Regions from separate parts of the Metabacillus litoralis genome, predicted to be linked through region 1. Evidence: riboswitches for the same ligand, from Rfam matches in the RefSeq annotation. Region 1 holds a riboswitch; each other region holds the start of a gene.
What was found. Region 1 has a riboswitch for S-adenosylmethionine ahead of D9842_RS24885 (methionine biosynthesis PLP-dependent protein). Riboswitches for the same ligand answer to the same signal wherever they lie in the genome.

Region 1 (4,274 bases):
AACACTTAATCTCAACAATCCATCTGAAATGCCACGCTTTTCACGCTCTTGTGGAGGCATTGCTGCATGTGACATTTTCGCAGGATACGATAAGATCGATTCCACTGCACCTAAGCTAACCGCAAACACTGGAAGCTCCACATTTTCAACCAATGTCTTAACCGCCGCTGCGTCAGCTAATTTAAAGGACAACACCGCTCCTGGCCCATCAGCTTGATAGTTTTGAGTTTCATGACCTGGGTGGTAGCTCAAGCCTGGGTAATACACCTCTTCTACCTTCGGATGCTCCGCTAAAAATTCAGCTATTTTCAAAGCAGATGCTTGAGACTGCTGTAAGCGTACATGCAATGTCTTTAAACCACGAAGAACTAACCACGCGTCCTGCACACCAAGAACGGCACCAAATGCATTTTGCAATTTATACAAGCGGTCTCCCAGCTCAGGATCCTTCACAACAGCAAGACCTGCAAGCACATCACTATGCCCCGCTAAAAACTTCGTTGCACTGTGTAATACCACATCCACGCCTAACTCCAAAGGTCGCTGCAACTCAGGTGTTAAAAATGTATTATCTAAGAAGGTTAAGCAGTTATTTGCCTTCGCCAGATTCACAATCCCCTTAATATCCGTTACTTTTAACAACGGATTCGAAGGTGTTTCCATATAAATCACCTTCGTATTCGGACGAATCTCAGAGGCAACTTGATGAAGATCTGTCATATCTACAAATGTATGCTCAATCCCAAATCGAGTTAAAACATCTGTAATAATTCGGAAAGTCCCACCATACACGTCCTCTGTTACAAGTACATGATCTCCTTGTGATAACAATAAGAACGCAGTTGAAATAGCTGCCATACCAGAAGAGAAAGCCAATCCACGTGATCCACCTTCTAGCTCCGCAATCGCACTTTCCAACGCCTCACGCGTAGGATTTCCTGAGCGTGCATAATCATATTTCCCAAATTCATCAATATCAAATTGATGAAAAGTAGAGGAATGATGAATCGGCACACTTACCGATCCTGTGCCGCGATCAACCTTTGACTCGTTATGAAGTAGCTTTGTTTGAAATGACCAATCATGATTGCTCAACTGCTTCCGCTCCTTTCATTGCATGAAATGCTTGTGTTAAATCTTCAATAATATCTTCTGCATGCTCAACACCTACTGAAAAACGTAGCAGCTTGTTACAGACACCATTTGCGATTCGAATCTCTTCAGGAATATCCATATGTGTTTGCGTAGCTGGATACGTAATGAAGCTTTCGATTCCACCTAGACTTTCTGCAAAAGTAATTGTTTTCAGGTTTTTCAGGAACGGATTTACCCATGCTTCATCTTGTAAACGGAATGAAAGCATTCCACCCTTACCAGGATACAGTACATCAAGTACAGCTTCATGCTCTTCTAAAAATGCCGCTACCTTTTGAGCATTTTCTTGATGCTGTCTCATACGAAGGGATAAAGTTTTCATCCCTCTCATTAATAACCAAGAATCAAATGGGGATAAAACTGCACCGATTGCGTTTTGATGTTGGAAGAATTCATCACTTAATTCCTGACCTTTCGTTACAACCAAGCCTGCAAGAACATCGTTGTGCCCTCCTAAGTATTTCGTTGCACTATGGATCACAATATCCGCTCCGTCTAAGATTGGCGTTTGAAGAAGTGGTGTATAGAAAGTGTTATCAACAATCACGAGTATGTTATGCTTTTTCGCAACTGCTACTAGCTCTTTAATGTCCGCTTCCTGCATTAATGGATTTGTTGGCGTTTCAATGAATAGCGCTTTTGTTTTTTCATTGATCAATTTCTCTGTTTCAGCTGGATTTGTGAAATCATCATATTGAAATGATAATCCATATTTTCTCCATTCTCTTTCAAAGAGGCGGTATGTTCCACCGTAAAGGTCAGAAGAAACGATCAGTTCGTCTCCGCTTTGGAAGAGGGCCATAATTGTTTGAATCGCGGCCATTCCTGAGCTGAAGGCAAAGCCACGGTCGCCATGCTCAAGGTCTGCGATTGCTTTTTCGACTAAAAGTCTTGTAGGATTTCCTGTACGGATATAATCAAATCCAGTAGATTCTCCAATTCCTGCATGACGATAGGCTGTTGATAAATAAATTGGCGGGTTAACTGTACCTGTAACATTTTCACTGCGGTTTCCGATTTGTGCTAATTTCGTTTCAATTCTTTTGCTCATGTCTGTCACTCCTAAGATTTAAATTTAACAATATGTACATGAGAGAAAGCGTACATGTTTTAAAAAAAGCAAAATAAAAAGTCTTCCTCGTTAAGAAGAAGACTGTGTCGTTAAGTGCGCTTCTTCTTATCTCTCAAGCATAAAGCTGGTGTGGCTTGCTGGATTTAGCACCTTGGCACTCGCAGAAGTCTTGGTATGGTGTTGTTAATAAGTAAACTCATAATTAGTGTTGTATAGTTTTTTCACAGCACGCAAGTGCTTGCGGCTTGCTCTGCAAACCTCGACAGAAAATGAAAAATGCCTGTTACAAACAAGAGCACTTTGTTCCATTCATTTTTCATTTCCTGTCGGTGCTGTGAAAAACTTACTTAGAGTTTATCTATCATCAATCCACCAGATCTTCACTCGTTATGAACCGGTTGCTGAGGCTTCATAGGGCCAGTCCCTCTGCCTCTCTTGATAAGAAATATATGAAATTTTTAAAATGTTTAACTTTTTATTACTGTACCTTATTCAAGTGGAGAATGCAATAGAATTATTGTAATAGTTTGATATCTTCGATTATTTTTTCAAATGGTACGTTAGATACTCCATCGTATTGTTCTAGAATTTGACTGCCTTTCATGAGAAAAATTGAAGTACTGTGTACATATTGAGTTGAGCCTTCGAGCTTTGCAGCGGGTGCTAAGAAACTTATATTAGTAAAAGATTCAATGTCCGCTTGGTCATAGCCTGTTAAAAAGTTCCAAGTTTTATAATCCGCACCAAATTGATCTCCAAACTTTTTTAATACTTCTGGTGTATCATGTTCAGGGTCAATGCTGAATGAAACTAATTCTGCTTCTATTTTTTCATCTTGTAGCTGCTCTTGAAGTGTCGCAATGTGAGCAGTCATTGGTGAGCAAACAGTATCACAATTTGTAAAAATAAATGTCGCTACCCAAACCTTCTCTTCGTAGTCAGACATCTTTACAGCTTCTCCGTTTTGATTTACGGCTTCTAGTGGCTCTATAGTTCCATTTAATGAAAAATGCTCTTCTAGGTTGATAGACTGAGAACAGCCTACCAACGCTAAAAAAGCAATAACAATTGAGAGTATATTTTTCACGATAGATTCCTACTTCGTTAAGAATGAAGTGTCAATTAGATCACCGAATTCTGGTTTTTCTTTTAGGAATTTTAATTCATATGAAGAGTTTGCAAATTCTTGAACAACATCTGCGTTTACTTCTGTTGTGTATGTTACACGCTCCCACGCGCTATCAACGATCGCTGGGTCTAATTCTTGATCTGTGATGTCTTTGATTGCTTTAATCGCGATATCACGTGCTTCTTCGGGATTTTCGTTAATAAAGTTAACGCCTTGCTCATGCGCTTTAACGATATTAGCTACAAGTTCTTTATTTTCTTCAATTAGCTTTCCACTTGTTACTAACACTGTATTAGGTAATGTTGTACCGTATGAAATTTCATCAGTATCAACAATGATTTTCGCACCATCATTTACTAATTGTGATGCCCATGGCTCTGGAACAGCAGCTAAATCTACTTTACCTGATTCGAACATGGCTCCGTATTGAGCTGGGTTTCCTGTTACATGTTTAAGAGTTCCACCGATACGCGCTGATGTAATTCCTAAATCTTTAAGAAATGTTTCCATTTGAACATCATGTGTGCACCCTACACCAGGTGTGATGAACGTTTTACCTGAAACATCCTCAACTGATTGAACGCCACTTTTTGCTGATGCAACAACGACTGTTCCACCTGAAGATGCGCCTGCAATAATTTTCACGTCTGCTCCATTTGCATAGTTGTTCATTACTGGACCTGGTCCTACTAGTCCTGCTTGTATTTCACCCGTTTTTAAAGCCGTCATAAATGCTGCTCCGTCTGGGAACGTTTTGTATGTTACTTTTACGTTTTCTCCAAGAGCTTCTTCATAATACCCTTTTTCTCTAGAAATCATAGCTGGTACGTGATCAATGTTTGGGAAATATCCAATCACAACCTCTTCTGTGCTGCCGCTACCACTTGTATTTGATGATTCACCAGTTCCACAAGCTGC
Region 2 (4,274 bases), 680 kb from region 1:
TTACTTTACAAGTTGCTTCTAACAATATATGATTTGTGACTAGAATTTCAAGAATTTTTTGAGTAGGTGTAGAAAATGAAAGTTTTTGAGCAATCCCATTTATTAAATACATTACCCAAGCAATTTTTTGCCAGTCTTGTTGCAAAAGTAAATACAATTGTAGAGCAGGGACATGATGTTATTAATTTAGGTCAGGGTAACCCTGATCAACCAACTCCGGAACATATCGTTCAGGCAATGGAGAAAGCCGTTAGAAATCCTCAAAATCACAAATATTCGCCATTTCGTGGGCAAATGTTTTTAAAGGAAGCTGTCGCAACCTTTTACAGAAGAGAGTACGGAGTGGAGGTAGATCCTGCTAGTGAAGTAGCGATTCTATTCGGAGGAAAGGCTGGGTTAGTTGAGGTTCCTCAATGCTTGTTAAATCCGGATGATGTTGTGCTTGTACCTGATCCTGGATACCCGGATTATTGGTCAGGAGTAGAATTGGCACGTGCCAAAATGGAAGTGATGCCTTTATTAAGCGAAAATCAGTTCCTACCGGATTACAAGAGCTTATCTAAAGACGCTGTAGAAAAGGCGAAGCTAATGTTTTTGAATTATCCTAATAATCCTACTGGTGCTACGGCAAACGAAAGTTTCTTTGAGGAAACAGTTTCATTCGCAAAAGAAAATAACATCTGTGTGGTTCATGATTTTGCATATGGAGCAATTGGCTTTGATGGAAAAAAGCCAATTAGCTTTTTACAAACAACTGGTGCTAAAGATATCGGTATCGAAATTTATACCTTTTCCAAAACCTTTAATATGGCTGGTTGGAGAATTGGTTTTGCTGTTGGAAATCCTTCAGTGATTGAAGCTATAAATTTATTGCAAGATCATATGTATGTAAGTGTATTTAGTGCTATTCAAGAAGCAGCTGCACATGCGTTACTTAGTCCGCAAACATGTGTTGAAGAACTAAATGCACGTTACGAATCACGTAGAAATGCTCTCATTACAGCTGTTCGTGAGATCGGTTGGGATGTTACGGCACCGTCAGGATCGTTTTTTGCTTGGTTGCCAGTTCCAAAACAATTTGATTCTTCTGAGGAGTTTTCTGATTTTCTACTTCAGCATGCACACGTCGTTGTAGCACCAGGAGTAGGCTTTGGTGAATATGGTGAGGGATACGTTAGAGTTGGTTTATTAACATCCGAGGACCGGCTTAGAGAAGCTGCCGATAGAATTAAGGCCCTTAATCTTTTTTAAGACATTACGCCTTAATTTTTTCCTCTTGACAGTAGAAGTGAGATCTGGCATAATCCATATTAATTTCAAAAATGAACGTTTCGTTCTTATCAAGAGCAGGTGGAGGGACTAGCCCAATGAAGCCCGGCAACCGACTTAACTTAGGTTAAGCACGGTGCTAATTCTTGCAGCATTCGCTGATAGATAAGGAGATTGCTTATTACTTATGCATTTAGTAACCTCTTTGATCTATCAAAGAGGTTTTTTTTATTTAAAAAAACAGAAAAAATAGAAAAGGAATGTTATGCATAAACTAAATAAAGATGATAGAATTAGTACGATAAATAGAAAGATTCAGAAAACGTGATATATAGAAAGTAGGGTTTTAAGTGAGTGAAGTCATTGCTACATATCTTGTACACGATGCTAAAGGAGATTTACATAAAAAAGCAGAAGGAATTGCTTTAGGATTAACGGTTGGTTCCTGGACAGATCTTCCATTACTTGAACAGGAGCAACTTAAAGCTCATAAAGGTCGTGTTCTAGAGGTCAGTCAGCTAGAATCTTGTGACAAAACAAATCAATTTTTAGGAAAAATCGTAACTAAAGGAATAATTAAAATTGCTTATCCGAGTATAAATTATAGTCATGATCTCCCCGCCATATTAACAACTGTTTTCGGAAAGCTATCTCTAGACGGTGAAGTAAAATTACTTGATTTAGAGTTCTCGGAAGTTGTGAAAGCAGCGTTTCCGGGGCCGAAATTTGGTGTACAAGGAATTCGGGAATTAGTCGGTGTTTATAATCGCCCTTTATTAATGAGTATTTTTAAGGGTGTAATTGGTCGTGACTTACAATATTTAAAAGATCAGTTAAGACAGCAAGTATTGGGTGGGGTTGATTTAGTAAAAGACGATGAAATTCTGTTTGATAATCCATTAACTCCATTCGAGGAGCGAATTCTTGCTGGTAAAGAGGTATTAAACCAGGTGTTTCAAGAAACTGGACATAAAGCTTTATATGCTGTGAATTTGTCTGGTAAAACATTTGATCTTAAAGATAAAGCTAAAAAAGCTTCAGAGCTTGGTGCAAATGTTTTGTTGTTTAACGTATTTGCATACGGGTTAGATGTACTACAAAGCTTAGCAGAAGATCCGGATGTAACGGTGCCTATTATGGCTCACCCTGCTGTGAGCGGAGCTTCTACTGCATCCAGCTTATATGGATTTTCAAGTTCACTTTTACTAGGTAAGCTATTACGAATATCTGGTGCTGATTTCTCTTTATTCCCTTCTCCATATGGAAGTGTAGCATTAGATCGAAAAGAAGCCTTAGGTATTGCAGAAAATTGTCTGAAGAAAGAATCCTTTAAGCAATCGTTTCCAGTTCCTTCTGCAGGAATTCATCCAGGTTTAGTTCCGTTGCTTATGAATGATTTCGGTATAGATTCAATAATAAATGCTGGTGGTGGTGTTCATGGTCATCCAAATGGAGCAATTGGCGGTGGACAAGCATTCCGATCAGCAATTGACGCAACTCTAGCAGGCACTTCTTTAAAAGAAGCAGCGAACGTACATGAAGATCTCAAACTTGCCATAGATCTTTGGGGTGTCAAAGAGGTGAGTAAATGAGTGATCGAGTAATTATATGTGATTTTGATGGGACGATTACAGAGACTGATAATATTATTGCAATTATGAAAAGATTTGCTCCACCAGAATGGGATGCTTTAAAAAATGATGTATTATCACAAAGAATCTCTATTCAAGAGGGTGTTGGGAAAATGTTTCAATTACTACCATCTTCTTCTAAGGACGAAATTGTGAACTACATTTTAAATCATGCGCAAATACGTTCTGGATTTAAGGAATTTGTTCAATATACAAAAAAGAACAATATCCCTCTTTTTATTGTTAGTGGAGGAATTGATTTTTTTGTTTATCCATTACTTCAAGGGTTAATTGAAGAAGAACAAATATATTGTAATAGGGCGAATTTTAGTAATGAAAACATTAAAATAGAATGGCCTTTTAGTTGTGATGATTCTTGTTCGAATGATTGCGGTTGCTGTAAGCCGTCACTTATCCGCAAGCTAACAAAGTCTACTCAAGAAAAAATTGTAATAGGAGATTCAATAACGGATCTTCAAGCTGCAAAACTAGCAGATTATGTAATAGCAAGAGATTTGCTATTAGAAAAATGTCAGGACCTTCATTTGCCACATCAGCCCTTTACAACTTTTTATGATGTGATTAATATTTTAGAAAAGCTAGAGGAGGTGAAGGCATGACCGTTTTCAACCAACGGTGGGAGGAATTAGCTGACATAAAGAGGGTGTTAGCAAAACGAGATTGGTTTCCAGGTACAAGTGGGAATCTAGCGATAAAAGTGAGCGATGAACCTATCGAGTTCCTTGTAACAGCAAGTGGTAAAGATAAGACGAAGGAAACAGATGAGGACTTTTTACTAGTTAATGGAGAAGGAAAGCCGGTTGAGGATACTCACTTAAAGCCTTCTGCAGAAACATTATTACATGTAGAGATTTTTAATAAAACAAAAGCTGGGTGCAGCCTTCACGTTCATACAGTTGACAATAATGTTATATCAGAGCTCTACGGTGATAAAGGAAAGATTACATTTAGAGGACAGGAAATTATTAAAGCATATGGCTTATGGGAAGAGGATGCTGAATTTACAATCCCAATCATCTATAACTATGCACATATTCCAACTTTAGCGGAAAACTTTAGTGAGTTTGTAAAAGAAGATGCGGGGGCAGTTCTTATTAGAAATCATGGAATAACCGCATGGGGAAGAGATGCATTAGAAGCGAAGAAATATTTAGAAGCAAGTGAATTTTTATTTTCCTATCATCTGAAGCTATTATCATTACAATCAGTTTTGACTTAATGACAATAGGAAGGAAAAAATTATATAAAACATACTATATAACGGAGGAGAAAGATCATGGCAGTAATTAAAGTTAGAAATACAAATGAAGTAATTGAAGGTCAAGAACAGGTTTCAAATTTTTTAGAGAAACA
Region 3 (4,274 bases), 480 kb from region 1:
CATATCAATTTTGGCACGAAGTACTTTTTCGCCGTTTCCAAACTCACCTTTACGCATGCGATCAAACAGGTCTAGATTTTCTTCAATTGAGCGATTGCGGTAAGGACTTTCCTTACCAGGTGCAGTTAATGTACCACGATATTCTCTTATTTCATCTGCGGTTAAGTCATCAACGTATGCTTTACCTTTGTTAATAAGAAGGACAGCACGATTGTACATTTCTTCAAAGTAATCTGACGCAAAAAACATACCGTCCCATTCATAGCCAAGCCATGCAACATCTTCTTTTATGGATTCAACAAACTCAGTATCTTCCTTTAAAGGGTTCGTATCGTCAAATCGCAAATTTGTTTTCCCGTTAAATTCATCTGCCAATCCAAAATTTATGACAATTGATTTTGCATGACCAATATGTAGATATCCATTCGGCTCTGGTGGGAAGCGAGTGTATACATAGTCACGTTTTCCCGTTTCAAGATCCTCTTTAATTATGCTCTTAATAAAGTTTGAGGAATTTTGTTCCAAATCAGATCAAACCTTTCTTTTATATGTATAAATAAGTCCTATTTGTCATTATACCAATAGAATTGAAAAAGGTTAATTTACTTGGTCATTTTTCTGGTAATAGTATATATCATGACAGATTTTCTCAGTCTGTATACAAACTTCATGATGAAACATTGTTCAAGCGAATAGATTGCCCCCTTTTGTATAAAATAACGAAGTCTACAGGAGGTGAAAGGAATATGCCCAACTTAAATGATAATAAATTTAGAAAGATCCAATCAGAAAGTCAAAAACAAGGGAAATCACAAGAGGAATATGCAGCAGAATTAGAAAACAACAAAATGAAGGCACAGAAAAGAAAATAGTTTTTTGAGAGGTAAGCTAAGCGGGTGCTTACCTTTTTTAAATTGACCCAAAATAATAGTTCTTGTCGATAAAGTGTAGACTATGTCTGAATTTTACGAAGGAAAAATGTTTATTTTGGAATCCTCTTGTTTTTATAATGATAACAGGTATAAAAATAAGGAGAATAGTAGAATGGCATTATCTAAAGAGGATTGGAAAGTCATTGATTTTTTCACATATGAAAGAGTGTTAGTTGATTATACAGCCAGAACAATTTCTAGAAGAGAAGATTATAAATTGGAAGAATTAGATACAAAATATCTTGTTGAATTAATAAAGGGAATCGGAGAGTATATACAGAAAACCTCAGATGGAATTAGAAACTCTGAAAATACGAAACTACTTATTGATAGTGGAATTTTTGACTATTTAGCAACAAAAGTAACTTTTGAATCAGAGATTAATAAACGCTTAATACATTTGCAAGTATCAAATGTATTTAATTGAGTTACTTTCATAATTATTACTCTTAAATCAAAAAACGAACATCTTTCTTCACTTTGAACATGTTAACAAACAATACACAGATAAGAACATTATTAAATATGAAATTTATGCGTTTTTTGGTAACAAATGATAGATTATGAAATTGATTCAATTGATTTTTTATAATAACTATTAGAAATATTCAATTAATGATTGACATCTATCCTGTAGAGTATTAAAGTATATTTATTGTTTATTTTACTTAATCGCATAAAAAGATCTCTTATCAAGAGTGGCAGAGGGACTGGCCCGATGACGCCCGGCAACCGTTCAATTAGAATTGGTGCTAAATCCTGCAAAGCTATACAGCTTTGAAAGATAAGAGAGGAGACTCCTAAAATTGTGGTGAAACCTCTCTATCTTTAGAGAGGTTTTTTTGTTGCCTAGTATTACTAGACATAATTAAAAAGTTTTAGAGAAAATGAGGGGGCAATGCAACGATGAAAAACAGATTTTTTAATGCAGCATTTCTTTTGACAATTGTGCTGACTTTACTTGTTACAGGTTGTTCTTCAAATAGTGGAGAAACTGAATCAACACAAGCAAAAGGAAATCCAGAAGTATCATTAGAGAATGTGCCAGAGCGTTTTGCAAGTGGTGAAGGTGCTAAAATCAAAGTTATCCGCAAAATCGGCGGAGATGATCATACAGCTCAATTTTTAGCAGGAGCTAAAGAAGAAGGGGAAGCTTTAGGTTTTACAGTTGATGTATTTACCGCAAACGGTGATACAGCTAAATTCCACGATGCTATTGCACAGGGCTTAGAGGAGGATTATGACGGTTTTATCATTTCACATGGAGATGATGAAGCAACTGTTGATGCTGTACAAAAGCTTGTTGATGCAGGAAAAAGTGTTGTTACATTTGATTCAAATGAAGGATTAGCTGAAATTGGTGGGGTAACATTAACTTCACAAGATGATGAGGCGTTAGCAAAGCTCGCGTTAGATCAATTAGTTCAAGATACAAACGGAGAAGCAAACATTGTTTACCTATGGGTTGACGGATTCCCACCAATGGTGAGAAGAAACGCAGTGTACCAAGATATTCTTGCTAACAATCCAGGTATTAAAGAAGTAGAACGTTTTGGAGTTGCAGCACCAGATACATCTGTTCAAACACAAAATGCTGTAGCAGCAATGTTGAACAAACATCCAAAAGGTGAAATTGATGCAATTCTTGCAACATGGGATGCTTTTGCAATAGGTGCAGCGCGTGCGATTAAAGAAGCAGGAAGAGATGAAATTAAGATTTATGGAATTGATGTTTCAAATGCTGATCTTCAAGAAATGCAAAATGAAGGAAGCTCTTGGAAGTACACAGCAGCTGTTGATCCGAAATTAATTGGTGCAGTTGATATGAGACTGTTAGCGAAAAAGCTTGCAGGAGAAGAAACACCAGAAACGTATAATCTTGAAGCTTCACTTATTTCACAGGAAGCATTGTTACAATCAAGTGAGCCAATTAATATGGTGAATCTAGCAGATACTGTGGAAGGCTGGGGCCAATCTACTGCATTTGAAGAAGAGTGGATGAAAACATTAAAAGAATATTATAAGAAATAATGCGTTAGACTTAACGAACACTCTCTAAGGTTGAGAGTGTTCGTTTTCCTCTGATTACCTCACATACATTAAATCCCATAGAAGTGTAAAGTAGTAGAAAGGAGGCAAATTGATGAATCACTCCGTATTAGAAATGAAGAAAATTTCAATTGAATTTCCTGGTGTAAAAGCATTAGATGAGGTTGACTTTATTATGAAAAGTGGAACAACACATGCTTTAATTGGAGCGAACGGTGCTGGAAAATCAACACTAATGAAGGTGCTATCTGGTTCGTATTCTCACTATACCGGGGATATTTTAATCGATCAGATCAATACGATCATCAAATCACCTAGAGATGCTCAAAGAAATGGTATACAAATTGTCCATCAAGAAGTAGACACTGCCCTTATCCCTTATTTAACAGTTGGAGAAAATATTATGCTGACAAAGACTGTGAATGAAATGGGAAAGAAACAATTTATTCAATGGAAAAAGCTGCATGAACAAGCAACAACAATATTAAACAGCTTGAATATAAAAGTATCCTCCACGAAACTTGTTAGCGAATTAACTTTGGCTGAGAAGCAAATGGTTCTTATTGCAAGAACAGTTTCTTCGGATTGTAAATTTTTGATTTTAGATGAACCAACTGCACCATTAAGTCACTCTGAAACAGTGGAATTGTTCCGCATAGTTCGTGAACTAAAAGAGAAGAATGTTGGGATTATCTTTATATCCCATCGTCTTCCTGAAATTTTTGAAATATGTGATGACATTTCAATTATGAGAAATGGAAAGCTTGTAACTCACGAAAAGATAAGTGAAACAACACCTAATCGAGTAGTGGAAAGCATGCTAGGAAAAGAGCTAGAGGAGCAATTTCCTATAAAAGCAATTCATCCAGGAGAATTGCTCTTTGAAGTAAATCATTTAAGTGATTTTGACAAGCTGAATTCTGTTTCATTACAGATTCGTCATGGTGAGATTGTCGGGATCGCAGGTCTTGTAGGTGCAGGGAAGACAGAATTGTGCAAGGCATTATTTGGGGAGACAAAAGTAAAATCCGGTGAGTTAAAACTTAAAGGAAAGAAATTGTCAATCTCCAACCCATACCAAGCTGTAAAATCTGGAATTGCCTTAGTACCCGAAGAAAGGCGAAAAGAAGGCATTCTTGTTCAAGAGTCTGTTGTGACCAATTTAACTGCAGCGAATCTGGGGGCATTTACCAAGCCATTTAGCTTTTTGAATCGAAAAGCAGAAAAGCAAAAGGCAGTTGAGTTAATAAAAAGTTTAGGGATAAAAACGCCTTCAGAGGAAACAAAAGTGCA

Region 2: linked by a shared signal. The riboswitch ahead of mtnW (2,3-diketo-5-methylthiopentyl-1-phosphate enolase) and the one ahead of D9842_RS24885 (methionine biosynthesis PLP-dependent protein) in region 1 are both predicted to bind S-adenosylmethionine.
Region 3: linked by a shared signal. The riboswitch ahead of D9842_RS22410 (sugar ABC transporter substrate-binding protein) and the one ahead of D9842_RS24885 (methionine biosynthesis PLP-dependent protein) in region 1 are both predicted to bind S-adenosylmethionine.

The regions. Positions count from the first base shown of each region.
Region 1 is NZ_CP033043.1:5,077,758-5,082,031, reverse strand. Features, by position in the region: gene metC (cystathionine beta-lyase) at 1-1,095, opposite strand, end outside; gene D9842_RS24885 (methionine biosynthesis PLP-dependent protein) at 1,082-2,206, opposite strand; SAM riboswitch class I at 2,586-2,672, opposite strand; gene D9842_RS24880 (SCO family protein) at 2,742-3,314, opposite strand; gene D9842_RS24875 (aliphatic sulfonate ABC transporter substrate-binding protein) at 3,324-4,274, opposite strand, start outside.
Region 2 is NZ_CP033043.1:525,712-529,985, forward strand. Features, by position in the region: gene D9842_RS02390 (pyridoxal phosphate-dependent aminotransferase) at 76-1,251, shown strand; SAM riboswitch class I at 1,335-1,441, shown strand; gene mtnW (2,3-diketo-5-methylthiopentyl-1-phosphate enolase) at 1,620-2,861, shown strand; gene D9842_RS02400 (2-hydroxy-3-keto-5-methylthiopentenyl-1-phosphate phosphatase) at 2,858-3,520, shown strand; gene D9842_RS02405 (methylthioribulose 1-phosphate dehydratase) at 3,517-4,140, shown strand; gene D9842_RS02410 (1,2-dihydroxy-3-keto-5-methylthiopentene dioxygenase) at 4,198-4,274, shown strand, end outside.
Region 3 is NZ_CP033043.1:4,595,765-4,600,038, forward strand. Features, by position in the region: gene D9842_RS22400 (glutamine--tRNA ligase/YqeY domain fusion protein) at 1-525, opposite strand, end outside; gene D9842_RS26420 (hypothetical protein) at 747-872, shown strand; gene D9842_RS22405 (hypothetical protein) at 1,045-1,359, shown strand; SAM riboswitch class I at 1,619-1,723, shown strand; gene D9842_RS22410 (sugar ABC transporter substrate-binding protein) at 1,839-2,963, shown strand; gene D9842_RS22415 (sugar ABC transporter ATP-binding protein) at 3,076-4,274, shown strand, end outside.